One region of the Psychromonas sp. KJ10-2 genome, then DNA from elsewhere that is predicted to be linked to it. Evidence: riboswitches for the same ligand, from Rfam matches in the RefSeq annotation. Region 1 holds a riboswitch; the other holds the start of a gene.
What was found. A riboswitch is a leader RNA that binds a small molecule or an ion and turns the genes downstream of it on or off. The one in region 1 is predicted to bind thiamine pyrophosphate.
Positions count from the first base shown of each region.

Region 2: linked by a shared signal. The riboswitch ahead of thiD (bifunctional hydroxymethylpyrimidine kinase/phosphomethylpyrimidine kinase) and the one ahead of thiC (phosphomethylpyrimidine synthase ThiC) in region 1 are both predicted to bind thiamine pyrophosphate.

Region 1 is NZ_CP178827.1:2,138,015-2,154,916, forward strand. Features, by position in the region: gene ACLKL2_RS10305 (oligosaccharide flippase family protein) at 1-409, opposite strand, end outside; gene ACLKL2_RS10310 (RNA-binding S4 domain-containing protein) at 481-849, opposite strand; gene thiH (2-iminoacetate synthase ThiH) at 914-2,032, opposite strand; gene ACLKL2_RS10320 (thiazole synthase) at 2,029-2,829, opposite strand; gene thiS (sulfur carrier protein ThiS) at 2,832-3,032, opposite strand; gene ACLKL2_RS10330 (HesA/MoeB/ThiF family protein) at 3,033-3,782, opposite strand; gene thiE (thiamine phosphate synthase) at 3,772-4,404, opposite strand; gene thiD (bifunctional hydroxymethylpyrimidine kinase/phosphomethylpyrimidine kinase) at 4,394-5,302, opposite strand; partial or broken gene thiC (phosphomethylpyrimidine synthase ThiC) at 5,295-7,309, opposite strand; TPP riboswitch at 7,390-7,530, opposite strand; partial or broken gene fusA (elongation factor G) at 8,038-10,134, opposite strand; gene ACLKL2_RS10355 (prenyltransferase) at 10,338-10,679, opposite strand; gene menA (1,4-dihydroxy-2-naphthoate octaprenyltransferase) at 10,726-11,253, opposite strand; gene ACLKL2_RS10365 (hypothetical protein) at 11,373-11,723, shown strand; gene ACLKL2_RS10370 (isochorismate synthase) at 11,684-12,649, shown strand; gene menD (2-succinyl-5-enolpyruvyl-6-hydroxy-3-cyclohexene-1-carboxylic-acid synthase) at 12,688-14,418, shown strand; gene menH (2-succinyl-6-hydroxy-2,4-cyclohexadiene-1-carboxylate synthase) at 14,405-15,184, shown strand; gene menB (1,4-dihydroxy-2-naphthoyl-CoA synthase) at 15,224-16,066, shown strand; gene ACLKL2_RS10390 (peroxiredoxin) at 16,291-16,893, shown strand.
Region 2 is NZ_CP178827.1:3,669,162-3,686,063, reverse strand. Features, by position in the region: gene ACLKL2_RS18205 (hypothetical protein) at 1-297, shown strand, start outside; gene ACLKL2_RS18200 (ATP-binding protein) at 373-1,797, shown strand; gene ACLKL2_RS18195 (response regulator) at 1,794-2,024, shown strand; gene ACLKL2_RS18190 (winged helix-turn-helix domain-containing protein) at 2,027-2,479, shown strand; gene ACLKL2_RS18185 (endonuclease/exonuclease/phosphatase family protein) at 2,579-3,505, opposite strand; gene ACLKL2_RS18180 (hypothetical protein) at 3,481-3,615, opposite strand; gene ACLKL2_RS18175 (AsmA family protein) at 3,828-6,194, shown strand; gene ACLKL2_RS18170 (TIGR01459 family HAD-type hydrolase) at 6,382-7,203, shown strand; gene ACLKL2_RS18165 (porin) at 7,936-8,808, shown strand; gene ACLKL2_RS18160 (YccT family protein) at 8,975-9,574, shown strand; TPP riboswitch at 9,720-9,836, shown strand; gene thiD (bifunctional hydroxymethylpyrimidine kinase/phosphomethylpyrimidine kinase) at 9,942-10,793, shown strand; gene ACLKL2_RS18150 (ABC transporter ATP-binding protein) at 10,795-11,586, shown strand; gene ACLKL2_RS18145 (ABC transporter permease) at 11,579-12,376, shown strand; gene ACLKL2_RS18140 (ABC transporter substrate-binding protein) at 12,440-13,204, shown strand; gene ACLKL2_RS18135 (TenA family protein) at 13,427-14,104, shown strand; gene thiM (hydroxyethylthiazole kinase) at 14,104-14,910, shown strand; gene thiE (thiamine phosphate synthase) at 14,928-15,560, shown strand; gene ACLKL2_RS18120 (LysR family transcriptional regulator) at 15,673-16,554, shown strand; gene ACLKL2_RS18115 (hypothetical protein) at 16,875-16,902, opposite strand, start outside.

The DNA of each region.
Region 1 (16,902 bases):
GTTGAGCTAGTAGGGCTTTAATTGGAATTAAGAAAATGGCCACCCAAAGTAAGTCAGATACAGAAGACTCAAAGAAGTTAAAGTATAAAGCGCCGCTCATTATTAGCATCACAATCAAAGAAATACTTACAACATAAAGACGAGACCAATTAATAACGCCTTTTAATAACCCCCACTCCTCCTCTAAATGAAAATGTGCAATTTCCCTCACTAACAAATTAGGCAAGCCTGCTACAGCAGGTAAGGTAGCCATAGCGATGATAGATAAAGCAAAGCTGTATAAACCAAACTGCTCAGGACCAAGATAACGCGCGTAAATAATGCCTAATATCATCGCTAAACAACGGCTAATAATCATCACGCCTGCTGTACCAGTAAATTTTCTATAGAGAGAAATTGGTTCGCTCATTTTATTCATCCATGACCATAAAGCACTCGTTTCATAACAGAGGCATTTTCTTTTAAAACACTTAGTGTTCGTTAAAAACTAATCGGTTTACGTGGTTTCTTGGCTTTAGATGCCACTGAATTGCTTTGCGCTGGTTCAGGTTCGGCTTGGTATTCCGTGTGTTGAAGCGCTGCCTCTTCTACAAACTCGTAATCTTGGGTTTCACCGGCTAGGGCGATTTGTAGGTATTGCTCGTTGAAGTAGATTAGGTCGCCTGCATAAATCTTTTTACGCTTTTGCATTTCTATTTCGCCGTTTAATGATACATATCCTTCGGCGATGGCTTGCTTGGCTTCACCGCCACCTGATACTAGATTAGCGATTTTTAATATTTTATACAGCGCAGTCGGCTCTTCACGGATCTCAATTAACGTCGCGTAAATCTCTTGTTCATCGGACATGTTTTATTCTCATTTATAATTTATTGGCCGTTATACCAAGTACCTTATTGATATGTAATCGGTTTTATTTACCCGTTAAGCTATGATCCCAGTCTTTCCAGACGACTTCATAACCTTGTGCTTTCACTAAATTAGCCATCACTTCAGGTGAACGCTCGTCGCTAATTTCAAACTGCTCTAGCGCTTTATCTGCTTGCTCGGCGTATCCACCTGGTTGCGTGCTTGACCCTGCACTGAGCGAAGTAATACCTAACGGTAACACATGGTTTCTAAAATGCTCAGATTCACGTGTGGATAACGATAACTCTACCTCAGGATTAAACAATCGATAAGCGCAAATTAGTTGTACAAGCTGTTTATCATCCATGACTGACTTGATTTCCATCCCACCTTCGCAAGGACGTAAACGTGGAAAGGAGATAGTATAACGTGTTTGCCAATATTTTTTCTCAAGATAATTTAAATGAGCGGCCACATAAAAACAATCGGTACGCCACTCTTCTAAGCCAATTAAACTGCCTAGGCCCATTTTATGAATGCCCGCTTCACCCAATCTATCATGTGTATTTAAACGATAAATAAAGTCCGATTTTTTACCTTTTAAATGGTGCTCGGCGTAGGTAACTGGATTGTACGTTTCCTGATAGACCAATACCGCATTGACACCATACTCAATCAACTCGCTGTATTCATCTTGATCAAGCGGCTGTACTTCAATGGTTATGTTTGCAAAATGTCTCTTAATAATAGGCAAAGCTTGTTTGAAATACGCGACGCCTACTTTGCGCTCCGATTCCCCTGTCACAATTAAAATATGGTCAAATCCCATTTTTTTAATAGCGAGACACTCTCTTTCTATCTCTTCCATGTCTAAGGTTTTACGGCGTAATGCATTGTGCATTGAAAAGCCACAATAGGTACAAATATTACTGCACATATTAGACAGATATAACGGGATATAAAACTGCTGCGTTTTACCAAAACGTTGCAAGGTTAACTGCTGAGATTTTTGCGCCATCTGCTCTAAATAAGGTTCAGCTGCTGGACTAATTAACGCTTTAAAGTCTTCTAAATCTAAACGTGGTTTAGATAAAGCACGCTGTACATCCTGTGCAGTTTTTCCATAAATAGAGAGACGAACATCATCCCATTGATACTCTTTTATTTTATCACTGAAATTCACAGGCTTGCCTCTAAGAATGCAGTTAATGGACTCGATGCAACGGCTTGTGTACTTTGCCCACCTAAACCTGCCAAATAGGCTTGTCGACCTGCTTGAACCGCTTTAGCGAAGGCTTCGCTCATTGCTACAGGATTACCTGCAACGGCAATAGCAGTATTCACTAGCACCGCATCAGCGCCCATTTCCATTGCTAATGCAGCATGTGAAGGACTGCCTAACCCTGCATCGACGACCACGGGAATGGTCGCTTGCTCAATAATGATCTCTAAGAACTCTGCGGTTTTAATCCCTTTGTTAGATCCAATTGGCGCGCCTAGTGGCATTACCGCGGCACAACCTGCTGACTCTAAATGTTTACATAACACAGGGTCTGCATGAACGTAAGGCAACACGATAAAACCTTTATTGGCTAACATTTCAGCTGCTTTTAAGGTTTCGATGGGATCTGGCAGTAGGTATTTTGGATCTGGGTGGATTTCTAACTTAACCCAGTTAGTTTGTAATGCTTCGCGGGCTAATTCCGCCGCAAAAACGGCTTCTTTTGCGTTGCGAGCGCCTGAGGTATTAGGCAATAGATTCATGCCATTTTTAATTAAAGGTGCGAGGATATCATCATCGCGATCAGCCATATCAACACGTTTTAATGCCATCGTCACAAGTTCTGATTTTGACGCTTTTAAAGCATCAACCATGGTTTGTTGATCATTGAATTTACCGGTTCCGGTAAACAGACGAGAAGTAAAAGATTTATCGCCGATAATCAATTGATCTTGTTGTTTCATTTCTTCAAATAACATAGTTACCCACCTGCAATGGCTTGAAACAGAGAGATATTATCTCCCTCATTAATATTATATTGCGTCCATTCTGAACGACTAATCACCTGCATATTGACAGCGACGGCGCTGCCTATTAACGGCTTTTCTAAATGACTTAATAACTGCTCAATATTTATTGAATTTGGCAATGTTAATGCTTGTTCATTCACTTGTATTTTCATCTATACCTGCCCACATACGCTGCACTGAGTGTCTTTATTAATGGCAAAGGTTTGCCAATCTAGGGTTTTACCATCAAACAGTTTTAATTTATTTTTAATACCAGAAGGCAAACCAACAAAATACTTGATCGCTTCTAACGCTTGTAGCGTGCCGATAGTGCCAACCACAGGGCCGATAATCCCAGCGTTGCTACAATTAAGCGTTTGCTCTTCTGAACTAGGGAATAGGCAGTGATAACAAGGAGACTCGGCTTGGCTATGGTCAAAGAACATCAACTGCCCTTCTAAACGAATAGCAGCCCCTACAATCAATGGCACTTTGGCGTCAACACAGGCTTTATTAATCATCTGTCTCGTTGCCATATTGTCAGTACAATCTAACACTAGATCAGCCATGGTGAGTTCCATGCTTAACTGCTGTTCGGGCATCTGCTTATTAATACTACGCACTTTAATATCCGGATTGAGTTGTTGGAGGCGTTGTTTCGTGACTTCTACTTTGGACTCACCAATATCACTGTTTTGATAGGTTATTTGACGCTGTAAGTTGCTCACTTCAATGTCATCAAAGTCGTTTAAAACTAAGTGCCCAATACCCGCTGCTGCTAGATATAAGGCAGCAGGAGACCCCAATCCTCCCATGCCAATAATCAATACTTTGGCATTTTTGAGTTTATGTTGTCCTGCTTCGCTCACCTCTTCCAAAAGCAGGTGACGGCTATAACGTAATAACTCGTTATCACTTAACATCTGTATTTCCTTGATTCATCACCTGATTAAATTGGTTAATCACTTGTTGTGGATCATCCGCTTTGGTTATTGCTGTTACTACCGCAATACTCCCAACACCACATTGCCATACTGCAGGAGCGCGATCTAAGTTGATACCACCAATGGCCACAGTAGGTGTTTTAGATAATAACGCGGCATATTTTGCTAAACGTGTTAATCCTTGTGGATCCGATGGCATCTCTTTGGTTTGAGTTGGGAAGATATGCCCTAATGCGATATAACTTGGTTTAAGCTGTTGGGCACGTAACAGTTCGTAATAACCATGGGTACTTAATCCAAGTCGCAAACCAGCATCGGTAATTAAGCCTAAATCAGCGACATCCATATCTTCTTGGCCAAGGTGAACCCCGTAGGCTTGATGTTTAACGGCTAATTGCCAATAGTCGTTGATAAACAATCTTGCATGGTAAGCTTTGCCTAAGGCGATGGCATCGATGATCTGTTGTTCTACTTGATCGTCTTGTTTGTCTTTAATGCGTAGCTGTAAGGTTTTTGCACCCATTTTTAATAAGCGTTCAATCCATTCTACTGAGTCAACAACTGGGTAAAGCCCTAGTTGGTGAGTATCGCTAAGGCTCAAAACCTGGACCCGCTTCTAAACGACCTGGCAAATCTAATTCATAACCGATACTTGATTCGGGTAACACGATTTCTGGGAAGTCATCATGATTCGTTGGCCAACCGCAATGTGCAATAGCCCCTTCACCAGCGCCCAGTGCTTTAGAGGCTTTTAAACCTTGGTTCAGGTAAGCTTTGGCAATCACTAATGCATCTTCAATAAAGTAATCTAATGCCATTGCCCCTGCTATCGCGCTAGATAGGGTACAACCTGTGCCATGAGTATGCACATTCTCTAAACGAGGACTGGTTAAAGCAATCTCTCTTTTACCATCACTCCAGTAATCTAGGGCTACGTTATCCACCAGCTCAAAATGCCCGCCTTTTATCAACACGCTGCCACAGCCCATATCAATCAGTTTATCCACCGCAGGTTTGAAAGACTCACCTGAGATTAAGGCGTGCCCCGATAATGTTAAGACTTCATTAGCGTTAGGCGTTAATAGGTCAATTTGCGGCAATAACTCCGCTTTAATGACCTCTATGATGCCTTCCTCAGTCATATCATCACCAGTCGAAGCAACTGCGACAGGGTCGTAAATAACAAATGGAGCTTTCTGCCAAGTTTGTTTATATAAAGCCAATTGTTGTGCCAATATTTTCACATGTTCAACACTAGCCATTAACCCTATTTTAATCACTTTTGCAGGCATATCTTCTGCGAGGCTAGCCAGTTGCTGGGTAAACATTTTTTCAGAGACGCTTTCAACCAGCTGAACTGATACTGAATTTTGTGCTGTTACCGCAGTGATCACTGAGCAAGGGTCTGCCCCTAAATCATTAAAGGTAGCAAGATCAGCTTGAATACCTGCGCCAGCGCTCGAGTCAGAGCCGGCAATTGTCCATACTATGTTATTCATATTTAACCTTACACTTGTGAAGTTTTAAACTTTTTTCTAATACGGGAGGTTGATATATTTCAGCCCCGCTATCATTAAACTCTTTGGCTTTATTCGCCATACCTTGTTGTGCTGTTAGTGTGACCGTTTCATCTAGTAATTTAATAGATATCTCGCCTCTCTCTAACTGTTTGGTAAAGTCTCGCACATCTTGAGTGATTTTCATTGAACAGAATTTAGGGCCACACATTGAACAGAAATGAGCAACTTTACCTGACTCCTGCGGTAACGTTTCATCGTGATATTCACGTGATGTAACAGGGTCTAAACCTAAGTTAAACTGGTCTTCCCAGCGGAATTCAAAACGAGACTTTGATAATGCATTATCACGGATTTGTGCACCAGGATGCCCCTTTGCTAAATCAGCGGCATGGGCTGCCAATTTATAAGTGATCAACCCTACTTTAACGTCATCTTTATTAGGTAAGCCTAAATGCTCTTTAGGTGTCACGTAACATAACATTGCACAACCATACCAACCGATTTGAGCAGCACCAATGCCTGACGTGATATGGTCATAACCTGGCGCGATATCGGTGGTTAACGGGCCCAATGTATAAAATGGTGCTTCAAAACAATCTTCCAGCTGTTTATCCATATTTTCTTTGATCATCTGCATCGGTATATGGCCTGGGCCTTCAATCATGACTTGTACGTCATATTCCCAAGCGACTTTAGTTAGTTCGCCTAATATCTCTAGTTCTGAAAACTGCGCTTGGTCATTAGCATCTGCAACTGAGCCAGGACGCAAACCATCACCTAATGACAGTGAAACATCATACTGCTGGCAGATTTCACATATCTCTCTGAAGTGTTCATAGGCAAAGTTTTCTTGATGATGTGATAGACACCATTTAGCCATGATAGAGCCACCACGGGACACAATGCCAGTCACACGTTTAGCAGTCATTGGTACAAAACGCAGTAACACACCCGCATGGATAGTAAAGTAATCTACGCCTTGTTCGGCTTGTTCGATCAATGTATCTCTAAATACTTCCCAGGTTAGGTTCTCTGCTACACCATTTACTTTTTCAAGCGCTTGATAAATTGGAACCGTACCAATTGGCACGGGTGAATTACGTAAGATCCACTCTCGTGTTTCATGGATATTTCGTCCCGTTGATAAGTCCATTACCGTATCGCCGCCCCATAATGTCGACCACACTAGCTTTTCAACCTCTTCTTCAATCGATGAGCTCACCGACGAATTACCAATATTCGAATTTACTTTCACTAGGAAGTTACGACCAATGATCATCGGCTCTAATTCAGGATGGTTGATATTAGCAGGGATAATCGCGCGACCTTCTGCTACCTCTTTCCGTACAAATTCAGGCGTAATACGATCTTGTAAATTAGCACCAAAACTTTGTCCTGCATGTTGAAAGTGTAAGGCTTCACATTGAACGCGATCACGACCTTGGTTTTCACGAATCGCAATGTATTCCATCTCAGGAGTAATAATGCCTTGGCGAGCATAATGCATTTGTGTCACGCATTTTCCTGCCTTCGCTTTTAATGGCTGCGGTAGGTGACTGAAACGAAGTTCATCTAAGCTATTATCTGACAGTCTTTGTTGAGCAAATTCAGAGCTCACTCCAACTAATGCTTCACTATCACCTCTAGCTGTGATCCAACTCTCTCGCAAACGGGGTAAACCTGCATGCACATCTATTTTAGTATTCGGGTCTGTATAGGGGCCTGAAGCATCATAAACTGGGATAGGCTCATTTTTTTCATAGATTGGATTTTGCTCTGTGCCTCCTACAAAGGTATCTGTTTGATGGATTTGACGCATTGCCACTTTGATCGGATGGATCTCTCCATCAATAAAGATTTTTCTGAATTAGGGTAAGCTTGATGGTTCAAATTTTGAATATAATCTTGCGCGGCTTGGCGAGATTGTTTACGGGATAAATTTTTACGACTTGTTGTTTTTAATGTTGAGTTGATATCTTTAGACATAGCATTCTTTACCTATTTTCTTATAGAAATGAGAAGAGTGCTTGTCGAATAGGTGTGGGAAGCTAAAAATATCCAAAGACAGATATTTTCTACTTGTTCCCTTCGTAGGTATTAGCCTAATCAGGTTCCACGGATCCCACATGATTACCTTTTAAAATTGGTATTCACTTAACGTGGTCTCAGCCTTTGGGATATTCCCATTAGCACTCCGACAAGATGGCAAAGAGTATAGAAGAAATTGTATTGGAATTAAACAGCTGTTTATAGTTTGTGGCTGTTTATAAAATCAAAAGACCGAAACAAGCAGGATAAATCCAGCGCCCCTTAAAGATGTTTCATGAATGGTGTAGAGAACTGACCACGACCTGAAGTCATTGTACGTAGTGACCTGAAGATGATGCACCCAAACGCTTTTGCTAATTTAACTTTTTCTAATTTCTTAACAGCCACAAAAAAGCCCCAATGACTTTCATCATTAGGGCTCGAACTTTCAAAGATTGTTAAGAAAGATTATTTCTTAGCAGCTTCTTTTTCAGCTTTAACTTTTCGACTTGCTTTGGGTATAGCGCATCAGCTACTGCTGAAGGACAAGGCATAACCTTTTTGAATTCCATACTGGACTAAGGGCAATGCACTCAAACGCTTTTGCTAATTTATTAACACCCACAAAAAAAGCCCTAATGACTTTCGTCATTAGGGCTCGAACTTTCAAAGATTGTTAAGAAAGATTATTTCTTAGCAGCTTCTTTTTCAGCTTTAACTTTTTCGATCACTGCATCAGCTACTGCTGAAGGACAAGGCATGTAGTTTTTGAACTCCATAGAGAACTGACCACGACCTGAAGTCATTGTACGTAGTGAACCGATGTAACCAAACATTTCTGAAAGAGGTACGTCAGCTTTAATACGAACACCAGAAGCACCAGCTTCTTGACCAGCAATCATACCACGACGACGGCTAAGGTCACCGATAACGTCACCAACGTGATCGTCTGGCGTGAATACGTCAACAGACATAACAGGCTCTAGAAGTTGAGCACCCGCTTTAGGGATAGATTGACGGAATGCACCACGTGCTGCTAATTCAAATGCTACTGCAGATGAATCCACGGCGTGGAAACCACCATCAAATAGTTCAACTTCAACGTCTAATACAGGGAAACCAGCAAGTACACCGTTATCCATCATGCCTTCGAAACCTTTCTCGATTGCAGGAAGAATTCTTTAGGTACGTTACCACCAACAACTGTAGATGTGAACGTAAAGCCAGTACCAGCTTCACCAGGCTTGATACGGTAATCGATTTTACCGAATTGACCAGAACCACCAGATTGTTTCTTGTGAGTGTAAGAATCTTCAACTGCTTGCGTGATTGTTTCACGGTAAGCAACTTGAGGTTCACCTACAACTAACTCAACACCGTAAGTACGTTTTAGGATATCTACTTTGATATCTAAGTGAAGTTCACCCATACCAGATAGGATTGTTTCACCTGAATCTTGGTCTGTTTCAACACGGAATGTTGGATCTTCTGCAACCATTTTACCGATAGCGATACCCATTTTCTCAGTAGAACCTTTATCTTTTGGTGTTACAGAGATAGAGATTACTGGTTCTGGGAATACCATAGCTTCAAGAATGATTGGATCTTTTGGATCACATAATGTGTGACCAGTTTGAACGTTAGACTTCATACCAACGATAGCGATGATATCACCCGCTTGTGCAGAAGTAAGTTCGTTACGGTCATCAGCTTGCATTTCACACATACGGCCAACACGCTCAGTTTTACCTGTAGCAGCGTTAAGAATTGTGTCACCTTTCTTAAGTGTACCTGAGTAGATACGTACGAAAGTAAGAGAACCAAAACGGTCATCTGTAATTTTAAATGCTAATGCTTTAAATGTTTCTTCAGCAGAAACTGTTGCTACTGCACCAGTAGGTTCACCTTCTTCGTCTGTAAGAGGTTGTGGATCAACATCTGTAGGACAAGGTAAGTAATCAACAACAGCGTCAAGGATAAGTTGAACACCTTTGTTTTTGAATGCAGAACCACAGTAAGTAGGGAAGAAGTCCATTGTACGAGTACCAGTACGGATACAACGTTTAATGTCTTCAATTGAAGGTTCTGTACCTTCTTCTAAGTACTCCATTAGTAGATCTTCATCTTGCTCTAATGCAGTTTCAATTAGCATTTCACGGTATTCTTCTACTTTATCAACCATGTCCGCAGGAACATCTTCGATTTTGTAGTTTTCTGGAAGACCTGAGTCATCCCAAACGTATGCTTTACGGCTTAATAGAATCAACAACACCAGAGAAGTCGTCTTCGATACCGATTGGTAATACCATTACTAGTGGGTTAGCACCTAGTACGTCTTGAGTTTGCTTAACAACACGGTAGAAGTCAGCACCCATACGGTCTAATTTGTTTACGAAGATGATACGAGCAACTTTAGAGTCATTCGCGTAACGCCAGTTAGTTTCTGACTGAGGCTCAACACCACCAGAACCACAGAATACACCGATACCACCATCAAGTACTTTAAGAGAACGGTATACTTCAACTGTGAAGTCAACGTGTCCAGGAGTATCGATAACGTTAAAACGGTGATCGTCCCAGAAACAAGTTACAGCAGCAGACTGGATAGTAATACCGCGCTCAGCTTCCTGTTCCATGAAGTCAGTTGTAGATTCGCCGTCATGTACTTCACCAGTTTTGTGGATTTGACCAGTAAGTTTCAGGATACGTTCTGTAGTTGTGGTTTTACCCGCATCAACGTGCGCGAAAATACCAATGTTTCTGTATTTAGTTAAATCAGTCATTTTTTATACTCTGTATGTAAAAAATTGGAGGCTATATTCCCGCGGCATTATACAATCTTTGTAGTTAAACAGAACACAGTATTTAGAAAAAAGCGGAAATATGTTGTTTTTTTCGACTTTATTTTGTCATATTTTCTGTAAAACGCGAAAAAAAACCAAAACGCTGTTATTTAAAACAGTGTTTAGTCGCAAAATTAAGCAGTTCATGTGATCAGTACAATAGAAAAGAGCAATGAGAAAACAAAAGTGCTGATAGCTGTATTTTTTAATTGCTCATTAAAAATCGCGCTCTCATTTTCAAAGTCATTCAGAGCAATATAGATTTGCGTACAACTTTTGATTAATGGGCTAGCAATTAATAAAAATAGGAATTGCCAGAATTGGCTGCCCGGTAAGCTATAAATGTACAGCCCGCTACACACCATCGCAGCAATAATAAGTAATAGATGATAAATAAATGCCTTTTGACGTCCAAATAACACCACTAAGGTTATTTTATTAGCCGCTTTATCGTTTGCTAGGTCACGCATATTATTAATATTCAATACTGCAGCACTTAAGAAACCGATACTAAAAGCTGGTAAAAGAATCTCAACGGGTAAAGTTAATGCCTGTAAATAAAAAGCTGCCTAATACGCCTAATAAACCAAAAAACAGAAAGACTGCAACATCGCCCATGGCGCGATAACCATAGGGGATCTTACCCATGGTATAAGTGATCGCCGCTACTATCGCTACAATACCTAACCCTATAAATAGTAACCAATGCTGAAGATCGTCACCAAAAGATCGTACCAATAAAGATAAACCAGACAGAATACAAGCAAAGGTGACAAAGATAATGGCTTTTTGCATTGCCACTTTACTAATTAGTCCACTTTGCATCATCCGTTGTGGCCCAACACGTTGATCATCAGCGCCTGATACTGCGTCCCCATAATCGTTAGCTAAATTAGAAAGGATTTGTAACAACAAAGCAGTTAATAAAGACAATAGAAAAATGCCCATATCAAAAACCTGGTAATACTTTGCTAAGCCACCAGCCACAATGATAGAAGATGCAGCCAAAGGCAGTGTACGCAGACGACAGGCGTGAAGCCAAACTTGATATTTGTTCACTCAATAATCCTATATAAATAAAGTGCTAAACGATGATATTTATCAATAACAATGCATAGGTAATGGTTAAGATAGTGTTATGTAAATGTTGATTAACCACCGATGGTTGTAACGAACTGATGTGTAAATTTAAGCAATTTCGACAACAATTAATACAGAAACTACAATTCTTTAGTTTTGAGCATGGACAATACCCATCACAAAACTTATCTATTACAATTGATCCCATTACATTATTGGCATTGCTGAAAGGACAAAATAATCCCTCAGGTAATAAACCAATGCTATACCCTCTTATTTATTGGCAGAATAAAGAACACACTCACACACTAGCTAGCTTGGGCAGTATTGAAGTGTTAAATCATATCCCCAATGCTTCTGACCAACAACTTTATTTAGGTGGTTTGGCTTTTCAGCAACAAGGTGAACAATGGCTAGACTTCCTAGTACTTGTTTTATTCGCCCTTTAATGGTTTTTCAAAAGCTGAATGAACAGTGGGAAGTAATATTTCACTTTGACGGTAATAACGCCATCGACGATACCATTGAAGCAGTAAGTTCCTTACAAGCTCCGCAATCCAATTCACTACTATCGCTTTCGAAGTTCAGTCGACAAGATACACCTAACCAACAGCAATGGGCTGAACTAGTTGAGTTAGCAATAGAGTACAAAGCATTATTACCTAAAGTCGTATTATCAAGACAAACTGAATTATGTTTTGATAGCAATATTAACGTTTGGGATGTGATGGAGTTATGGCAAAAGGCTAATATTAATAGCTTTCACTATGTTTTTAAGTTTTCAGAAAAACGATCTTTTATTAGCTGCTCGCCTGAACGTTTATATTCACGTCACCACCAGTCAGTTACTACCGAAGCCCTAGCAGGAACAGCACCAAGGGGAATGACGGCTAATGAAGACCAATGGTTAAAAGAAGGTTTATTACATGACAAAAAAATAGACCGTGAAAACCACATCGTACAAGAATTTATTGTAGCAAGCCTTAAACAATTAAAAGCGCAGGTAAACTGTTCCCCTATTCAAGTGATGCAGTTACAAAATGTACAGCATCTATGTGTGCCAATAAAAGCTTCTTTGCCTAAACAAGTAAAGGATAATCATCTGCTACACAGCTTACATCCCACACCTGCAGTAGGAGGAATCCCTAAGTTATCTGCTCTGCAATTTATTAATGATAATGAACCTTATATACGAGGTTGGTATGCAGGAGCTGTTGGCTATATAAGTAAAGATAGCAGTGATTTTAGTGTCGCTATCAGAAGTGCTTTAATTAAAAGTAATAGCATTAAATTATTTGCAGGCGCGGGGATTGTTACAGGGTCAATTGCCAGCGATGAATGGCAAGACTTGATAATAAAATTGGCACTATTTTAACTATTCTAAATAGTTAACCTCAATAGCGAGACTTATAAATGCACACAGATAGCGATAAGCCATTTTCATGTTATCACTCAAATATTAACCTATTATGGGCAAGTTTATTAATAGAAGAACTGACCCGTCATGACATTAGTGATTTTTGCATTGCACCAGGCTCCCGCTCAACACCTTTAACGTTAGCCGTAGCCAATAATAAAAAAGCTACTGCACATGTGCATTTTGATGAAAGAGGATTAGGTTTTTTTGCACTTGGCTTGTGCCAAGCATCCACTAAGCCTGTGGTGATAATAACAACCTCAGGTACAGCAGTTGCAAACTTGTACCCTGCAGTCATAGAAGCTAGACAAAGTCACTTACCATTAATTGTGCTTTCAGCAGACAGACCAACAGAATTAATTGACTGCGCTGCTAATCAAGCGATTGAACAGCAACATATTTTTTCTAGCTATCCTATTTTCTTTAAGCAGATCCCTAGCCCAACAACCGAGATCCCTCCTAATTTTTTGTTATCAACATTAGATCAGGGAATTGCATCACAACAGGTAAAGCTTGGACCTATCCACTTCAATATCGCGTTTAGGGAGCCACTTTATCCAGAGCATAAACTAAGTGACTTTACTGACTACTTAACGCCTTTAAAAGTTTGGACTCAACATATCTCTCCTTTCACTTGTTATCATCAAAGTAAACCTAGCGTTTTACCAGCTTGTATCGAGTTACCCTACTCCAAAATAATGGTGGTCGTAGGAAGAATTCAGGATAAACAACAAGCCTTAGCCATTGAACAATTTTGTATTCAGCATCAATTACCACTTTTTGCAGATGTGCAGTCTCAGCTACAACACTCAACGCAAAACATTGCGCACTATGACCTACTATTAAACAACCCCAAATTTAGTGAATTATTACTAGAGTCTGAGCTAATCGTCCAATTTTCAGATCACTTGATTAGTAAACGCCTTACTCAATTGATTGATAATAATACCGCACCACTTTGGGTGATTTCAGAGCATCAACAACGCATCGATCCAACTCATACAGTCACACAACGATTTATGACTTCCGCTAGCACTTTCATTTGCTCTGTGGTTCCACAAAGCTACCCCGATCATAGCTGGTTCAATAAAATAGTTAATTTACAGAAAAAGCTCAGTGAAACATTAACCACTTACACTCACTCTAAAGCGCTTAATGAAATAAACAGTACAGTCTATTTACTCAATCATATGCCTATGCAAACACTACTTGGTAATAGCCTCGCTATTCGTATTGCAGATATGTTCGCTAATACCTCTTCCCATATTTATAGTAATCGAGGAGCAAGTGGCATTGATGGTTTAATCGCTACTGCGGTAGGAATTGCAAAGCAGAAAAATACTGCAAGCAGTCTGGTCATTGGTGATACCTCTTTTCTATACGACTTAAACTCGTTAGCACTATGCAAACAACTCAATAAGCCTTTTATCATTTTATTATTGAATAATGATGGAGGTGGGATTTTTAATCTCTTACCGATTCCTGCAGCACAGCAACAGCAGTTTTATCAACAGCCTCATGGTCTGACCTTTGCACAAACTTGTGAACAATTTTCCATTAATTATGTCAAACCTAGTACATTTTCTGAATTTAAAGCACACTATCAAACAGCATTAATGAATAACGCAACAAATTGCACTACCCTGATTGAGGTTTGTACTGATAACAAATTAACGACAACACAACTAGACGTTATTAAGGAGCAGGTGAAAAATGCCATTATATAGTGAACAGCAAGGTTCAACGTCTCACCCCACGTTAGTTTTTTTACATGGATTTTTAGGTAACCGCAACGATTGGCAAAGCACCATAGAAGCACTCAAAGATGATTATCATTGTGTCACTATCGATTTACCAGGCCATGGCCGTTCTGCAGGCTGTGTCATTTCATTACAAGATGGCTTCGAAAACTGTCACCAATTAATACAATTCACCCTCGCCACATTAAACATTCACTCTTTTACCTTAATTGGTTATTCCCTAGGTGGACGGATTGCTCTAGATTATGCTCGTACCCAGCAAGACAAACGTTTACAGCACTTAGTATTAGAGTCTTGTCATCTAGGACTGGATAATGAACAGGAAAAAATACAACGTCGGCAATTTGATCTCAATTGGGCCACACACTTTGCAACCAATGCCATCGAAGAAAGTTTGATGCAATGGTACTCTCAACCGATTTTTGATGACCTCAATGATATTCAAAAACAGTTTATTATTGAAAAACGTAGCCATAATTACGGTGTATTTTTAGCAAATATGTTGTTATCTACTAGTTTAGCCAACCAACAATGTGCCAGTCACTTTTTAGAAAAGACCGATTTACCTATTACTTACCTATATGGTGAAAAAGACACTAAATTTGCGCAAGTCGCCAGCCTATTTCCAACACTTAATAATATTAAAATTCGCTGTTTTAATGGCCTAGGTCATAATACACATCAACAAGACCCCATAAACTATGCCAATACGATTAAACAACTGAGCAATTAGCGGTTTAATTTCCTTGATGGCATACATAATGGAGTGACTATGACTGAATCAACACATTATTCCGCAATACAATGGCAACCGAGCGCGTTAACTTTTGAAGATATCTATTATCACAAGGCTGAAGGCATAGCTAAAATCACCATCAATCGCCCACAAGTACGTAATGCATTTGGGCCACAAACCGTTAACGAAATGATGCAAGCCTTGCACGATGCTCGTTATGACGCTGAGATTGGTGTGATTATTCTGACTGGCGAAGGCAATTTAGCTTTCTGCTCAGGTGGTGATCAAAGTGTCCGTGGAGATTCAGGTTATAAAGATGACACCGGCGGTCATCACCTCAATGTATTAGATTTCCAACGTCAAATTCGTACTTGCCCTAAACCTGTAATCGCCATGGTAGCTGGTTATGCAGTAGGTGGAGGGCATGTATTACACATGATGTGTGACTTAACGATTGCTGCGAATAACGCTCAATTTGGTCAAACTGGTCCAAAAGTCGGTTCTTTCGATGGTGGTTGGGGTGCAAGTTACATGGCGCGCATTGTAGGGCAGAAAAAAGCACGAGAGATTTGGTTCCTCTGCCGTATGTATGATGCACAAGAAGCCGTTGACATGGGATTAGTCAATACCGTCGTTCCTCTTGTGGATTTAGAAAAAGAAACAGTGAAATGGTGCCGTGAAATATTACAAAATAGTCCAATGGCATTACGTTGCCTAAAAGCTGCCTTGAATGCAGACTGTGATGGTCAGGCAGGCCTACAAGAGTTAGCGGGCAATGCGACAATGCTTTTCTACATGAGTGAAGAAGGGCAAGAAGGTAGAAACGCTTTCAATGAAAAACGTAAGCCAGATTTTAGCCAATATTCAAGAAACCCATAACCTGACGGCATAAAGTAAGACAACAACCTAAGCACACAATCTAAAATCGCCAAATATCCATTAACAGTGATTTACTATTGTTGAATTAATAATAGTAGTCACATTAATGGAGTCTTCTCCATAAAAGCATTTCATAAAGCCTTAATTTAACGCATCATAGTCGGCTACATAAAACATAAGCATTGATTCAATATACAACTTGAATTCAAAGAAAGGAAAATCACATGGTATTAGTAGGCAAACAGGCTCCTGATTTTACTGCTGCAGCAGTATTAGGTAATGGCGAGATTATAGATAACTTTAATCTGAAAGATTTTGCTAACGGTAAAAAGATAGTGCTTTTCTTTTATCCACTTGACTTCACTTTTGTATGCCCTTCTGAACTGATTGCATTTGATAAACGCTTTGGAGATTTCCAAGCACGTGGAGTTGAAATCATTGGTGTATCTATTGATTCACAATTTTCTCATCATGCATGGCGTAACACTTCTATCAATAATGGCGGTATCGGCGCAGTGCAATATCCGCTTGTAGCAGATATTAAACATGAAATTTGTAAAGCCTATGATGTTGAGTTGGAAGACGAAGGCGTTGCATTACGTGGATCTTTTCTGATTGATAACGAGGGTAAAGTACGTCACCAAGTAGTCAACGACCTACCTTTAGGACGCAATATAGATGAAATGCTACGCATGGTGGATGCGTTACAATTCCATGAAGAGCACGGAGAAGTATGCCCAGCTCAATGGGCAAAAGATAAAGCGGGCATCGAGGCTTCACCTGAAGGGGTTGCTAAATACCTTGCCAATCACTCAGATGATTTATAAAGAAGATCA
Region 2 (16,902 bases), 1.5 Mb from region 1:
CAGGAGGTTATGCCAGATAATTTAAGTGCAGCAAAACAACAAGCATTTATCGCACATAGCTTACAAAAATCCACTCAACTAACAGTTAATAATAAAAGTATTGATATACAAACAGGCAAACTTGTTGCTCATGAGAAAGGAGAAATCGAAATAACCTTACAAGCGAAACATCAGTTTGAAATGGTTAAAGATATCTCAGTCAGTTTCTCTAAAACACTGGGCGTGGTACACGTTAGCTTTGTAAAACCTCAATATGCTTTGGTTAAAGCTGGTCAAGCAGCCAGCGCTAGCTTTTAAATTGTTTGGTGATAATCATTATGCAATACTACTTTAATGCGTTAAATCAAATTGCCTATTAATACTAGAGAACCTGTGAAACTAATACATAAGTTTTTTCTTGCTTTTTTTATCACCAATATCACCTTAGTCGGCGTGATGTTGGTTTTTATTTATATTAATTTCACCAAAGACTTTAATCATTTCATTGACCAACAAGAGCAAAAGCACTTTAGTGAAGTTAAACAGCAGCTAATAGATATCTACAAAAAAACCAGAAATTGGGATGCAGTAGTAGATAATAGTCAACAATGGCGCGCTATTGTTGACCCTCAAGAAAAACCACAAAATGATAAGCAAGCGATAACAGAGCGCCCTACTCTTCCTTCTCTATTATGGTTTGAACTCCCTAATAACCTATTAAAAACAGGTCGCCGTATTAGCCTGTATGACCAACAAAAAAAGGTCTTAGTCGGTCGGGAAGATATTAATGAAAACCCTCTGATTGAACCAATTTTAATAAATAATAAAGCGGTTGCCTGGCTTGGTCTGGTCCCATCTCGATTGTCTGCCAGTAGTCCTGCTAAAGCCTTTTTAAATGCACAACTTCATAACTATTTAATGATTGCTTTATTGGTAATATTACTGGCCTTTGTGATGGCCATTTTGTTATCAAAACACCTCACTAAACCTATTCAACAAATCGTCAACGCAACAACCGCACTTAATGAAGGTGACTTTGATAAAAGAATCCCCTCACTCTCTCAAGATGAATTAGGCACCTTGTCCCAAAACGTTAACCATTTAGCCAGCACCCTACAAGATAACCAACAAATGCGCTTTCAGTGGATGTCCGATACCTCTCATGAATTAAAAACACCATTAACCGTATTACGATCACATTTGATTGCAGTACAAGACGGTATATTTACCGCCGATCAAGATCGTATTAGCTTGTTAATCAATCAAGTAGATAATTTAAATTACATTGTTGATGATTTATCACAACTCGCCCACAGTGATACCGCACATTTAACCTATGAGTTTCAAACATTGAATATGGCCGAGTTAGTACAACAAACGATAGACAGTTGCCGAGCTCGGTTTCAACAACGTCAGCTCCATGTGGCTCCGCTACATTTAAATAAAGCACACCATTATCAAGTGAATGGCGATCCAGAACGTCTTAAGCAATTATTGATGAACTTGATGGAAAACAGTTGTCGCTATACAGATCCTGGTGGGCAAATTGCAATCTCCCTTAAACCAGTAAAACAGCAACTTCAATTAACGATTTCAGACTCTGCTCCTGGGGTGAGTAAACAGGAACGAGATAAATTATTTGAGCGATTTTATCGTGTTGAAAAATCACGTAGTCGAGAGTATGGCGGTTCAGGGCTTGGCTTAGCACTTTGCCAACAAATCACTACTGCACATAAAGGTGAGATTTCATTGCAAGACTCACCTTTAGGTGGATTACAAGTGACATTAACACTACCGAAAATAGGTACATTTAGATGAAGCACCCTACTATTTTGATTGTTGAAGATGAACGGCATATCGCAGAGGTATTAATCGCCTATTGTTTGCAACAAGGTTATCACGCTCATCATCTTGATAACGGCGCATTAGTTGTCGACTATATTAAACAGAATCCTATTGATTTGGTTTTATTAGACCTAATGTTACCGGAAGTTGATGGAATAACGCTATGTAAACAGATCAGAGTTTTTCTAACCTCCCAATAATCATGGTAACAGCCAAACAACAAGAGCAAGACCGTTTAATAGGACTAGAAACGGGAGCCGATGATTATATTGTTAAACCTTTCAGTCCTAAAGAGGTGATCGCAAGAATTAAAGCCGTATTGCGCAGAACTAATCACACTAGCTTGGATACAATCAATTACGCCGGATTTCAGCTTTATGCAGACGGTTACGTGGCCTTATTGGAACAACAAAAAATCGACTTCACTGCCGTAGAGTTTAAAATTTTCCTGTTGTTTATCACTCATCTTGGAAGAGTGTTCACCCGCGAAGATATTATTCAACATATCTACAAAGATGATGCATTAGAGGTATCAGACCGAAATATTGATACTCATATAAAAAATATTCGAAAAAAAGTGGCTGCAATTAAAAGCGACAGTAACCCTATCAGAGCCATTTATGGTGTAGGTTATAAGTTTGCACAGGAACAGTAATACTAAGGATAAGGCGAATACCATGAAGTAAAATAATTTATTAGCTCATGGTAAGCAGCTTAAAAAGAGCAAGAACTTAACCAGTTGATAATATTATCACTACGCTCTTAACCTTAAACAAATACTAACGACCGCATGGTCGGTACTTTCACCATCAATATCAAAGATTGGGTTTATTAAGTGTTTATCGGTATTAATGTAATCACTTACTTCATAAAAGTTAGACTGCGCTTTGGTATCAAATTCACTAGATAGCAAAATATAATCCAGCACTGAGCTACTTTGACCGAAATAATGAGTCGCTGCTCGCTTTAGCTGCTCCTCTGATAAAACGGCTTGATTCGTTTCGTATAATGTCCATGCATCACGCAAGGTATAAAACTGCATTAACTGCTGTTGCTGCTGATCATTATTAAACAACAAATTTGGAGTCGTTAAATGCGCTAAAATGCCATCCTGCAATGGGTTATTAAAATCCCCCATTAAGATCATTGCATTCCCTGTTTTGGCACGCCTTTCAACCATATGCATCATCAATAAAGTCGCTTCACTACCACGCTGAATAGAAGAAGCCCAACCACCAGCAACTTGCGCTTTAAACTGTTCAATCACTTTTCCTTCTAATGACGTAAGCGGATCAAGCTCAACCTGCCATGCGGCACGCTTGGATTTAAAGTGCACGACATAACAATCACATAACCCTAAATGCGGTATATCAACCGTTGCTCTCACCACTTGCCGACTAAAATCAAACTCAGCACTTAACCCTAACTGAATAACAAGATCTTTATCAACAGGCACAGATGCAACATCAACAATAGGAAATTTACTGGCTAAAGCGACAACAGGGTCACGATAAATAAAATCATCAATGACAGTCGGTTGGTCAACCACAGCAAAGTGTTGGTAGCCGGAATCAGCCACTAAGCTTTGTAAAGATTCAATACTAAACACTTCTTGAAAGCCAATAATGTCAGGCTGATGTTCAGTTAAGTAGGTTGTTATCCAGCGCTGTTTTTTTGCCATTGCTCCGCTGAGTAGATGCGATCAAAATCATAAAAAGCATCCGGCGGAGCTAGATAATTGAACAGGTTAAAGGTCGCGACTTTAAATGCAGTTTGTGTACTATTTGGCACATCAGATACCTCACTCTGCTTCAGTGAAGGGCCAGAAGAATTAACTGCAGTAATATGATTAATGATGGAAAGTCCTTATAAATTGGATAGATACTCTCAATGCCTTAAATAATAACACACAACACACACTTCAAAACAAAAGGGTGATCATGAACCCTTAAGCTATTACACTGTCTATCATCAATACATCTTTTCTTTATAAGGACATGTTAATGAAATTGTTTCTGAAACTCGCATTAGCCCTATTGCTTTTATTAGTTATCGCAGTCGTTGTTGTTGTCGCAACAGTGGATCCCAATGACTATAAACAGCAAATTCAAGATCAAGCAAAAAACGCCATTGACCGAGACTTAGTGATCACTGGTGACCTAGGTTGGAGTTTGTATCCACTACTCGGTTTCAAGAGTGGTCAAGTAACACTACAAAATAGCCCTGAATTCGAAGAAAAAACGTTACTAAATGTACAAGAAGCAGCGGTATCAATTAATATATTGCCATTATTCTCAGGCAATATCGAAATTGGAGAGATTGTGCTTGATGGTGTTGAATTTAATTTAATTACCAATAAAGACGGTACGACTAACCTCGATGATCTTACTGCTGAAAGCACTGATGAAACAGCAACTGATACTGCAGAACAAGAAACAACAGACACAGAGGAAGAAACCTCGAGTTCACTAGACCTCTCTAAATTTGTATTATCAGGTATCAATATTACCAATGCCACTTTAAAAGTGATTGATCATCAAACCGATGAAATCCAAGAAGTGGCGATCAATAGCCTACAACTTGAAGAGTTTGCATTTGGGCAAGTTGCTCACTTTAGCTTAAATAGCTCAGTTAAAAATAGCCAAGTAGAAGCGGATATTGATGTTAATGCAGATATCTTTGTTGATGCTGACTTAACTACGGTAGAACTGACTAACCTAACCATTGAAAGTGATATTTTAAGTGATGCCCTATCAGGCAGTAAACTTAATACAGTGTTCACTAGTGGTTTAAAATACCAACCAGAAACACAAGAGTTAGATATTCAAGCAATCACTATTAACAATACATTTACAGGTGATTTCTTAGATGGCACCATTTATATTAACAGCAGTGATATCAATGTTGTTGAGCATAACCAAGTGAACCTAGGTAAATTAACTTTAACGAGTAGCTTAAATGGTTCTGCATTACAAAATAACCAAGTAAATAGCACATTAGAAACTAATCTTGCGCTAGATATCGCCAAACAGACAGCAAAAATTGATACCTTTAAAGTAAACAATACCGTTAAGGGTGATGATGTTGAAGGCGAAATGAACTTCTCGCTACAAGAACTAACCATCAGTGATTTCCAAAAAATCCTTATTAAACAATTCACCATCGACAGTGAAGTCACGGTTGCCGCTATCGGTGAAAACAAAATCAATAGTGATATCTCTACTGACATCAGTTACGACCTGGACCAGCAAAAACTGAGTTTAACGTCACTTAAAACCAAAGTGGATGATATTGAATTAAATGGTAAAGTGAGCTTTGTGCAACAAACTGTGCCAGTAATTCGTTACACACTAAACGGTAATGTTTGGAACCTTAACCCTTATTTACCTGAAGCAACTGAGAGTACTGAGTCAGCAGAAAGTACAACTACAAGCACAGAAACAAGCGAAGAAGTTGAACCCGATTTAAGTATTCTTAACGACTTAGATATCAAAGGGACGTTAACGATTGCCGGCGTGTTATACCAAGATATTACTATAGGTAAAATCACCAATGGTTTAACCGTTAAAGATGGTAAAGCCACCATTAACCCATTGACTGCAAACCTATATGACGGTTCAGTTAGTGTGAATGCTTCAGTTGATGAAAATGGCGGTAAAAATAGTTACCAAGCAACCACGGCACTTAAAAATGTTGCCTTGCTGCCTCTATTAACAGATGCTGCACAAGTTGATCTGTTAAGTGGTACAGCGAACTTTAACCTAGCAGCTAGCGGACAAGGTCTAACCAGCACTAAAATCCAGCAAGGTGTCAATGCTAAAGGTGATTTTAAAGTAATAGATGGTGAGTTATATGGAATCAACTTACCTTATGAAATCCGTGTATTTAAAGCCAAACTAACAGGTAAAACCATTGAAGAAGATAAACTAGTTAAAAAGACAGACTTTGCTTCTTTGACCGGCGAGTTTACCGTAGATGAAGGTATTGCGGATAATCAGAAACTAACCATGACATCTCCAGTTATTCGTTTAGATGGTGCAGGGACAGCAGATACTATCAAGCAAACTATCGATTACAAGTTGGGAGTCACACCTTTATCTAAAACTGATGAAAGTACTAGCTATGGAGACTTAAGTGGAGTTTCTATTCCACTGCGAATCCAAGGGTCATTCTCTGACCCAAGTTTTAGCCTAGATACTGAAGGTGCATTAAAAGAGCAACTTGAAGCCGCTAAAACAGCTGTGAAAGATACCGCTAAAGAAGCATTAAAAGACACTGCTAAAGATATACTATCTGGTGAAAAAGTCTCTAAGGATGACTTAAAAGAGGAAGCAAAAGACCTAAAAGACAAGTTAAAAGGATTATTTTAATCGATAATATTTAACATCTTTTATTGTTTTATAAAAAGCTGATTCAGGAAACTGGATCAGCTTTTTTAATAGAATGTATATCTGAAACATAATACCTATACACTATTACCAATCAAACTCATTAACCAATCTATTTTACTTGTTAAAATAATTGGTATTACTTTTAAGAGGAATTGACTCTGTGAAAATGATCAACGGTTTAACAGATATTATTGATAAATTTGACACCTTCATTCTTGATCAATGGGGAGTGTTACATAATGGTGGAAAGGCTTTTCCTGAAGCAATACAAGCATTAAACTTTTTAAAATCACACAACAAAAAAGTCGTTATCTTATCCAACAGCGGCAAAAATAGTTCATTTTCCTATGCCCGACTCACTGAATCAGGCATCAACCGTGACCTTTATCTAGATGTGTTAACTTCTGGCGATCACATGCGTCATAACTTCAAGTCAGGAAAGTTCAAAAGCCTAGGGCAACAAGCTCTACACTTTAAGTGGGAAGAGGACGATACAGTACTCGAAGACTGTGCAGTGCAATCAGTTGCAACAGTTGAACAAGCCTCCTTTGTATTATGTTGTGGGGTAGACAGAGGTAGTGTTGAAGCTTATATGGATGATTTAACCATTGCCTACCGTAATAACCTAGAATTAGTCGTAAGTAACCCTGATCTGGTTGCCATGACCCCAGAAGGTAACTTAAAAACCTGCCCAGGTGCCATTGCTATTGCTTACCAAGAAATGGGCGGAAAAGTACATTGGCATGGCAAACCACAAAAAAAGATCTACGACATGTGTAAAACACTGGTCGGCGGTTGGGATAATGCGATAGCTGTAGGCGATAGCTTAGAACACGATATAGCAGGGGCAAATGGTGCTGGTATCAGTAATTTGTTTATTACCAGCGGTATTCATGCCGATAAGATTTCAGATAAAGCAAGTATCGAAGTAATTTCCAAGCAATATGAAGTATCTCCGGACTTTTATGTCGACTGGTTTAAACAATAAGCTTGATATCTTCTCTCTCTGTTAATGAGTCAATTTACTGACCGTTAAAATTTGAGCTAGGCTATTTTGTTTGTAACGATAGCCTAATTTAACCTTTTTCTATTTTATAACGTACATATTACATAGCGATTAAAGAGAAAAATTTAATCGCTTATATTTATCAGAAATAGGCGTTTATTAACCATCAAAATTAATATTAATCTCTCTATCTACTCACTTTCCCCTAGTCTTTTTGCTCATTTAATGTACAAAGAACTATTCTCAAAACAATCAAGATGCTGGGTATTTTGGTAAAAATAAAACGATGTCGAAGAACAATATAAAATAAGAATCATCCCACGTAGACCAAAATTCAAAAAACATAAAATTTTAAACAACAAAAATTGTGATAAAGATCACTATATGTCACTTTTATTATTACTTTATTGTGAATTCTTGGAGAAATTTATATAGATTGGCAACTGTGATTTAAAAGGACACGGAAAGTCTACATTTTTGCAGGAAGCTTTTAACACATCTTCCTGCTTGCCTCAATAATAACATTTAAATATGACAGTTTTTTAATTTAAATGACTCTAATAAAAACAGGAAAATGAATATGACATTCAATAAATATCTACTAGCTATCACGTCTAGCGCAGTTATCGCCTCTCCTCTTTATGCAGCAACAGTTTACCAAACAGACTCACAAGTTACCAAACAGACTCACAAGAATTTAATATCGGTGGCCGTGTGGAAGTACGTGGGAACGTCACTGATGGCGAATACTCTGATGCATCACGTGTACGTTTAAACGTAAACGGTAAAAACAAGCTAAATGAAGATTTAACTGTATTTGGACGTTACGAGTTTGAAATAACTGAAAATGAAGATGATAATGATGCGAACCTAAACACTCGTCACCTATACGTAGGTGCAGATACACAGGCAGGCTCATTTATTTACGGTCACCAAGCTAATGCGGTAACTTACTTAACTGACTTTACTGACCTAGCAGAAACATTCAGTGGTTACGTTAATGAAAATACAGTAACAACCGCAGACCGTTCAAAGAATACATTACGTTACGTGTACCAAGCTGATGCTTTAACTGTACAAGCTTCTGCTACGCAAAACGCAAATGACAACGCTGACGGTTACGGTTTAATGGCAGCTTACAAGTTTAGCCCAGAGCTTGAATTAGCAGCTGGTGTAGCAACAAGTGACCAAGAATACGGTAATGGTACAGACACAGATGATTCAACATCATACTTAGTAGCTGCTAAATACGCTAAAGATAGTATTTACCTATCGGCAATGGGTATGGCTGGTAATATCTCGGCAGATGGTATTGAAGACTCAGACTTCGTAGCTGCCGATGCCTTTGCAGCTTACTACTTTGGTGCCAACCAAGAGAACGTTGTGAATGCAAGCTACAGCTACTACTCAGCTGACGATATCGATTCATTAGATACAAACTTTATTGGTATTGAATACGCTCGTTACATGGGTAACTTTGCATTATACGGTAGCTACAAACTAGCGCTAAACAACGATAATTCAAGTGATTATACAGCTGGTAACCGTGAAAATGAGCTACAGTTCGGTGCTCGTTACGGTTTCTAAGGCTTCTGATTAAACACGCACATATCAAAAAGCACTCTTCTGAGTGCTTTTTTGTGTTAAATTAAAAGATTAATTGATTAATAAAAATAATTTTTCTCTATACACACAGACCAAATTGCTCAATCAACACATTTCTCTTCCCCTTTAAGCATAATGAGTATCAAATATGAAACTATTGAAATTTATAACCCTTGCCTTAATCAGTAGCCTAAGCCAACAAGCCTTTGCAGATATCCAGCTAACCGTGCCCTCTCAGGTATCACTAAAGGTTGTGAATGGTGAGATCGCTAAACAACAAAACTCGTTAATATTAAAAGATGGTAAAAACCAAATTGCTTTTCAATATGAAGGGAATTACCGTGCAGGTGGCGAGGTTAATTATTTCACCACAGATATCATATTAATCACTTTTGAAGGAAACAACCAAGACTACACAATGAGCTTACCTAGATTACGCTCTGAAAAGCAGATTAATCAATTTAATGAACAGCCAGAAATCACCTTAACAGATACTAGTGGTAAAGCCGTTTCTTTTGAGCAAGGTAAATTAATGAAAAATGGCATCCAATTTAACCGAGACTTAGTAGCTGAAGCCGCAGCGTATAATCAAACAGACAAACCCGCTTCATTACACCAACCTGCCACTATTATTGTTCCTGCCAATGGACAAACAGAAGGCGATGTAGCAGGACAAATGCTAGATTACTGGTACAAAAAAGCAGATGAGAAGACCCGTGCGCAATTCAAAGCACGTATTAACCAATAATTTACTTTTATCTCTTGTTTGCGCTTTGCTTGACTCAGCAAGCGCAAACATCTGCCTCCCCTTTTCCTCATCAATTTATGCCTCACAGATAACAAAGCGCTATATGTTGCATTGCACTTTCATCTAAACTTGTTATGATTCAAAACACTTATAGTCGGGGAGCCGAAGGCTGAGAACGAATGCGATACCTTTTAGGATTGCATCGATACCCGTTGAACCTGATACAGTTAGCACTGACGCAGGGAACTATGTAAACACCTACCATAGTGCATCTTTGCGCGTATTGGGTTTTCTCATATAGTTCCGAGGCGTTGTAATCGGAGCAATGATGGCCAATAGCAACCTTAAAACTCAAATAGCAGATTCAATGACAACCTCTTCAGCTCAGGCGGAGGTGCCGATCGTATTGACCATCGCAGGTTCCGATAGTGGCGGTGGTGCAGGTATTCAAGCGGATATTAAGGCTATTTCAGCCACAGGCAGTTATGCTTGCTCAGCAATTACCGCGATCACAGCGCAAAATACCTTAGGTGTTTCTGGTATTTTCCCCATTCCACTAGAGCATGTTGAAAAGCAATTAGACGCCGTTTTCAGTGATTTAAATATCGTGGCGGTAAAAGTTGGTATGCTAGCTGATAGTGATATTATCAGCTTGGTGACCAAAAAATTAAAACAGTACCAGCCTCAATTTATCGTCATTGACCCGGTAATGGTCACCACCAATGGTGACTTATTATTAGAAAAATCAGCCATCCAAACATTAAAATCTGAGCTGTTTCCTTTAGCAAACATTATTACTCCAAACCTACCTGAAGCCGCAGCATTAATCGGCGACAGTACATCACAGAACCTTCCTGAAACAACCCAACAAATGCAGTCGATGGTCAAAGGGTTACGTCAATTAGGAGCTAAAGCCGTGTTATTGAAAGGGGGATATTTACAACAAGATAAGCACAGTACCGATCTGTTAATTTTATCTCATGTTATTCAAGAGTTAACAGCTGATCGAGTTTACACCAATAATAACCATGGGACAGGTTGTACACTTTCTTCGGCTATTGCTTCCTATTTAGCACAAGGTTATCTATTGGCAGAGGCAGTACAAGCAGCAAAAAATTATATTACGCACGCGTTAATGCATGCTGACCAACTCACTATCGGTAAAGGACGAGGCCCGGTACATCACTTTTACCAACAACACAACGACAGTGATTGCTAACATGGCCTTAACCATTACAAAAACAAAGATGCTACATTCACCAGCCATTACTATTGAACAAGGTGTTATACGCTATCAACAAGATACTCAACCTGTATTATCTGGGCTGGACATGCAGATGCCTGCACAAGGATGGAGCTGTATTTTAGGTCGCAGTGGTTGTGGCAAAACGACCCTATTACGCTACCTTGCGAATTTACTAACGGACAAGGTGCAGTGGTCTGGCGAGTTATCTACTAGCAATCAAATAGCACTTAAAGAGCAAGTCGCTTATATGGCTCAACAAGACTTATTAATGCCTTGGTTAAACGTATTAGATAATGTATTACTTAGCGAAAAGTTTACCCCCAAAACACCATCTTCCCCTTCAAAAACACAGCAACACCATAAAGCATTAACGTTGTTAGCTGAGGTCGGCTTAGCTGATAAGGCCCAAGCATTACCACAAAATTTATCAGGGGGAATGCGCCAACGTGTCGCCTTAGCCAGAACCTTGATGCAAGATAAACCAGTAGTATTAATGGATGAACCCTTCTCGGCTTTAGATGCAGTAACGCGCTATAAACTACAAAACCTAGCACACCAATTATTAAAAGATAAAACGGTTTTATTAATCACTCATGACCCATTAGAGGCCGTTCGCTTAGCTGACCAATTATATATCTTGCATGGAAAGCCCGCCTTTGCGAGTGTACTTTCATTGCCAAATTCCGCCCCTCCCAGAGCATTGAATGCAGAAAGTGCGATATTACAGCAACAAATTATTCAACAATTAGAGCAAGATTATGAATAAATTTCCTAATATTAACGTCTTAACTCAGCGTATTAACAACCCTGAAAAAGTGTTGCAAAACAGCCTACGAATAATATTCACGTTATTGATGCTTTTGGTGATTTGGCAAGCCAGTGTATTAATATTTAAGTTACCTAGTTTTATTTTACCAGAGCCTTTATCGGTATTTGAACGTTTAATAAGTCGTCTCGATATTTTACTTAAGCATAGCTGGGTAACAACACAAGAGATTGTTTTAGGTCTATTGTTAGGCTTATCCATGGGACTATTTTTTGCCTTACAGATGCTCCTATTTAAACCGGTAAGACGTTGGTTACTACCCATTTTGATCGCTAGCCAAGCTATTCCCGTATTTGCTATCGCCCCTATTTTGATGATCTGGTTAGGTTACGGTATTGCCTCAAAAATAGTGATGGCGGCGATTATTATTTTCTTCCCTGTAGTGACCTGTTGTTATGACGGGTTAAAGAACACACCTACTGGGTATCTCGATTTAGCCAAGACAATGCAAGCCACTAAATGGCAACTATTACGCCATATTCAATTACCAGCCTCTTTACCTACACTCGCTTCAGGGATACGTGTCGCTGTGGTGATAGCGCCTATTGGTGCAGTTGCTGGCGAATGGGTTGGGTCAAGTCAAGGCTTGGGATATTTGATGTTACAAGCCAACGCCCGCATGTTAATTGATGAAATGTTTGCCGCGCTATTTATCTTATCGGCTATTTCCGTTGGGCTTTATTTCATCACGGACAAACTTTTAAACAAATTAATACCCTGGCAACTTTAGTTATTTACACACAACACTGTCCATTGAATGGACTAATATTGGAATAATAAGGAAATACCTGCAATGAAAAAGCACTTTTTACTGACATCACTGACATTACTTTTCACTCTGTTTACACAGTCGACAATGGCACAGGAAAAGAAAGTCACCTTGATGTTAGATTGGTTTGTTAACCCAAACCATGGCCCAATTGTGATAGCACAACAACGAGGCTACTTTAAGCAACAAGGTTTAAGCATTGATATTCAAGAGCCAGCCGATCCAAGTCTTCCTCCTAAACTAGTGGCGGCAGGTAACCTAGATTTAGCAATAACCTACCAACCAAACCTAATTATTGATGTCGCAGAAGGGCTACCGTTAGTACGTTCTGCAACCCTCATTGCCACACCATTAAATACCTTAATGGTATTGGATAACGGCAAAATTAATAACCTAAGTGACTTAAAAGATAAAAAAGTCGGCATTGCTATCTCAGGTAGTGAAGAAGCGATTATCGGCAAAATGTTAGAGACAGTAAATCTAACTTATAATGATGTTGAAATCATTAATGTGGGTTGGGCTTTATCTGCTTCTTTAGCATCAGGCAAAGTGGATGCCATTTGGGGTGGATTACGTAACTTTGAAAGTAACCAATTAGCTTTAGAAGGTTTTGAATCAAAAGCTTACTTCCCTGAAGAGCACGGCGTACCTGCTTATGATGAATTAATCTTTGTTGCCAATGCTAACAACTATGATGCAGCGATGATCAAAGCCTTTAACAAAGCCTTAGAACAAGCCACTATTTACATCACTAATCACCCTCAAGCGGCACTGGAAAGAGTTTGTTAGTTATGCACCAGATACCTTAGACAATGAGCTTAATAAACGCGCTTGGAAAGATACTCTGTCACGCTTTGCACTGCGCCCTTCAGCAGTCGATTTAACACGTTACGACGATTACGCTCAGTTTATGTTTGACAATAAACTGATTAAAAAACTGCCACAGGCAAAAGACTACATGCCAAGCTTCAAATAATATAGTGATTAGCCTACTGATTAAGCGAGATAACCATGAATCATCAAGATTTAATTAACGCTTGCCAAGCTGATTGGCAAGCCTACACAAAACACCCTTTTGTATTGCAGCTTGGCAATGGCAGCCTAGCACAGCCATGCTTTTTACATTATTTAAAGCAAGACTTTCTATTTTTAAAACAGTACGCCCGTGCTTATGCTCTCGCCATTTATAAAGCAAATACATTGGCTGATATGCGTAAAGCCTTACCGAGTGTGCATGCATTATTGGACTTTGAAATTAATCACCATATTACCTACTGTAAAAACTGGGGATTAAACGAAGCTGATTTAGAAGCAGAAGATGAAGATGTGGGCACTGTGGCTTATACACGTTACGTGTTAGATGCTGGGATGACAGGCGATCTCGTAGATTTATATGCAGCGCTTGCGCCTTGCTCTATAGGTTATGCTGAAATAGGTCGATTTTTAGCTGAAGACAAAAATACCTTATTTGAAGGCAATGAATTTGCTAGTTGGATCGAACTCTATAGTGGAGAAGAGTTCCAACAAAGCATCATTGAAAGCACACAACACCTTGACCAGTTGTTAGCTGATATTGATATCAATAGCCCACGTGGCCAGCAGCTTATTAAAGTGTTCAAAACAGCCACACGAATGGAAGTGGCTTTTTGGCAACAAGGGTTAGATGCACTCAATCAAGGAGCTAAATAATGACTACAATCCAAGACAAACAACAATTGATCACAGAGGCACTACTTAGCTTACGTGAGCAAAAACCACTGGTGGTCAACATCACTAATTATGTGGTAATGAATAATACCGCTAATGCATTACTAGCCATTGGAGCTTCACCTATAATGGCGCATTCCCGACAAGAGTTAGCGGAAATGATGTCCTTTAGCGGCGCTTTAGTGATTAATATTGGCACCTTAGACAGCCAATGGATCCCACGTATGCTATATGCTGTTGAGCAGGCTAATGCCAATAATAAACCTGTGGTATTAGATCCTGTGGGGTGTGGCGCGAGTAGCATACGCACAGAGACTTCACGTCAAATTGCAGAACTCGCCAAACACCTGATTATTCGTGCTAACGCCTCTGAAATCATCGCTTTAGCCGGAGAGCAAGCGACCAGTAAAGGTGTGGATGCGCTAGACAGTAGTGAATCGGCGGTCAATGCTGCACGTTATTTAGTTAAAACTTACCAAGCTAATGTAGTTATTTCTGGTGAAGTGGATTACATCATCACAGCACAGTCTGAAATACAGTTATATAACGGGCATGCAATGATGCCATATATTACTGGTATGGGCTGTAGTTTAAGTGCCCTAACCGGTGCCTTTGCTGCGATTGGTGAAGATACAGGTTTAGCCGCAGCTGCCATTTTAGGTATTGCCGGTGAACTGGCAGAGAAAAAGTCAGCTGGACCAGGCAGTTTGCAAATGAATCTCTTAGATTTGCTATACCAAATTGATTCTGAAATGATTGTTCAACACCTAAAACTGACCATTAATTAAATTATCAAGGAATATACATGAACCCGTATCGTTTATATTTAGTTACTGACGACCAGCAAGATTTAACAACTCTGTTAAAAGTGGTTAAAGAAGCCGTTGCGGGTGGTGTAACCATGGTACAAGTGCGTGAGAAAGGCGATAATATTCAGTCTTATATTAAACGTGCTCAAGCCGTGAAAAAGGCATTACAAGGAACTCAAGTCGCACTTATTATTAATGACCGTGTAGATGTCGCTTTAGCTGTTGATGCTGATGGGGTGCACCTTGGACAATCAGATATGCCAGTTCAACTAGCCCGCAAACTAATTGGTCCAAATAAATTATTAGGGTTATCCATAGAGAATGAGCAACAACTGCTTGAAGCAAATGATTTACCGCTGGACTACATTGGCTTAAGTGCAATTTTTGCAACACCAACCAAAACCAATATCAAAAAACAGTGGGGAATACAGGGGCTAACAAAAGCACTACAACTTAGCCAGTTCCCAATTGTTGCTATTGGTGGGATCAATCACACTAATTTAGATTCAATTATCGAGACAGGTGTGGACGGTGTCGCCTTAGTATCAGCCATTTGTCATGCAGAATCGCCACAACAAGCAGCTGCGGATTTATTAAAGCAGATACAAGCAGCCACACCTCACCATTAACTCTATTTTTAGGGCAGGTTAACGCTAACGATTAATCTGTCACTGTAAAACTATTAAGAATAATTTACACTGTAGCTCATATCGTTAAGCTAATCATAACAATGAGCGCATTATGAATATCACCTTAAAACAACTGCATATTTTTATCACCATCACTCAAGAAAAAACCTTAACCACAGCGGCGGATAAACTGTTTTTAAGCAAACCAGCGGTTAGTATGGCCTTAGCGGAGTTAGAAAAGCAGCTAGGGCATAAATTGTTTGAACGTAAAAATAACCGTTTATTGATTAATGAAATGGGTAAGGCTTTACTGCCTTTAGCCGATGAACAATTAGAGCGTAGCAAGGCGATTATTACCCTCTTTGACAGTCATAACTTTCAAGGCAAATTACGTATAGGGTCGAGTAATACCGTAGGTAATCATCTGCTGCCTATTTTATTGTCTCAATTCAGGCAAGTGAGCACTCATCAAGATCAATTTATGTGCATCGATAACAGTACCAGTATTGGTAACCAACTGATCGACTACGAGCTAGATATTGCATTGGTTGAAGGTTTACTCATTGATAAACAATTACACGTTGAACGATGGTTAAAAGATGAGATGGTGATTGTTGTACATCCTGAACATCCATTAATGAAGCATAAAGTAGTGACGATAAATGATTTACATAATCAACATTGGATATTACGAGAGAAAGGCTCTGGCTCACGACACTTTTTTATTGACCATATTGGGCAACATTTAACAGATCTGGATATCGCCTTTGAGTTAACCAGTACCGAAGCGATCATCAATTGTTGTGCATCCGGATTAGGGATGGCTTGTATGTCTAAAACTGCAGCGCGTCATGCATTAAACGATAAACGCGTAGTCACCTTACCTATTGATATTGATATGTCGCGAGATTTATACCTGGTCTGGCATAAGGAAAAATACCAAAGCCCAATTTTACAAGAGTTTATTAATTATTGCCGTCAATGGACTTTATAATACTAATTAGATTAAATAAGTGATCTAAATTTTGCGTAGGAAAAATGACTTAGTTTAAGGTGTTAATTGAGCCTATCGATGATTAACTTCGTTAATCATCTGTCGGAGAATGAACGAAAAGATATTCATTCTTTAATGGCTATTTCCTTACGAAATTCACAACAAATAAATAAGTTATTTTAACAAGTATAATAGATCAGTTAATTAGTATGATTGGTATGATTGGTATAATCCTTAAACGAAATGCCCCATACAAAAATGCCCGATAAGCGAACTTTTCAGGCATTTTAAGATTAGCTGGTGAATAGGGAAATACCCGTTTATTTAGCTTTTTTCATCTCACCTTTA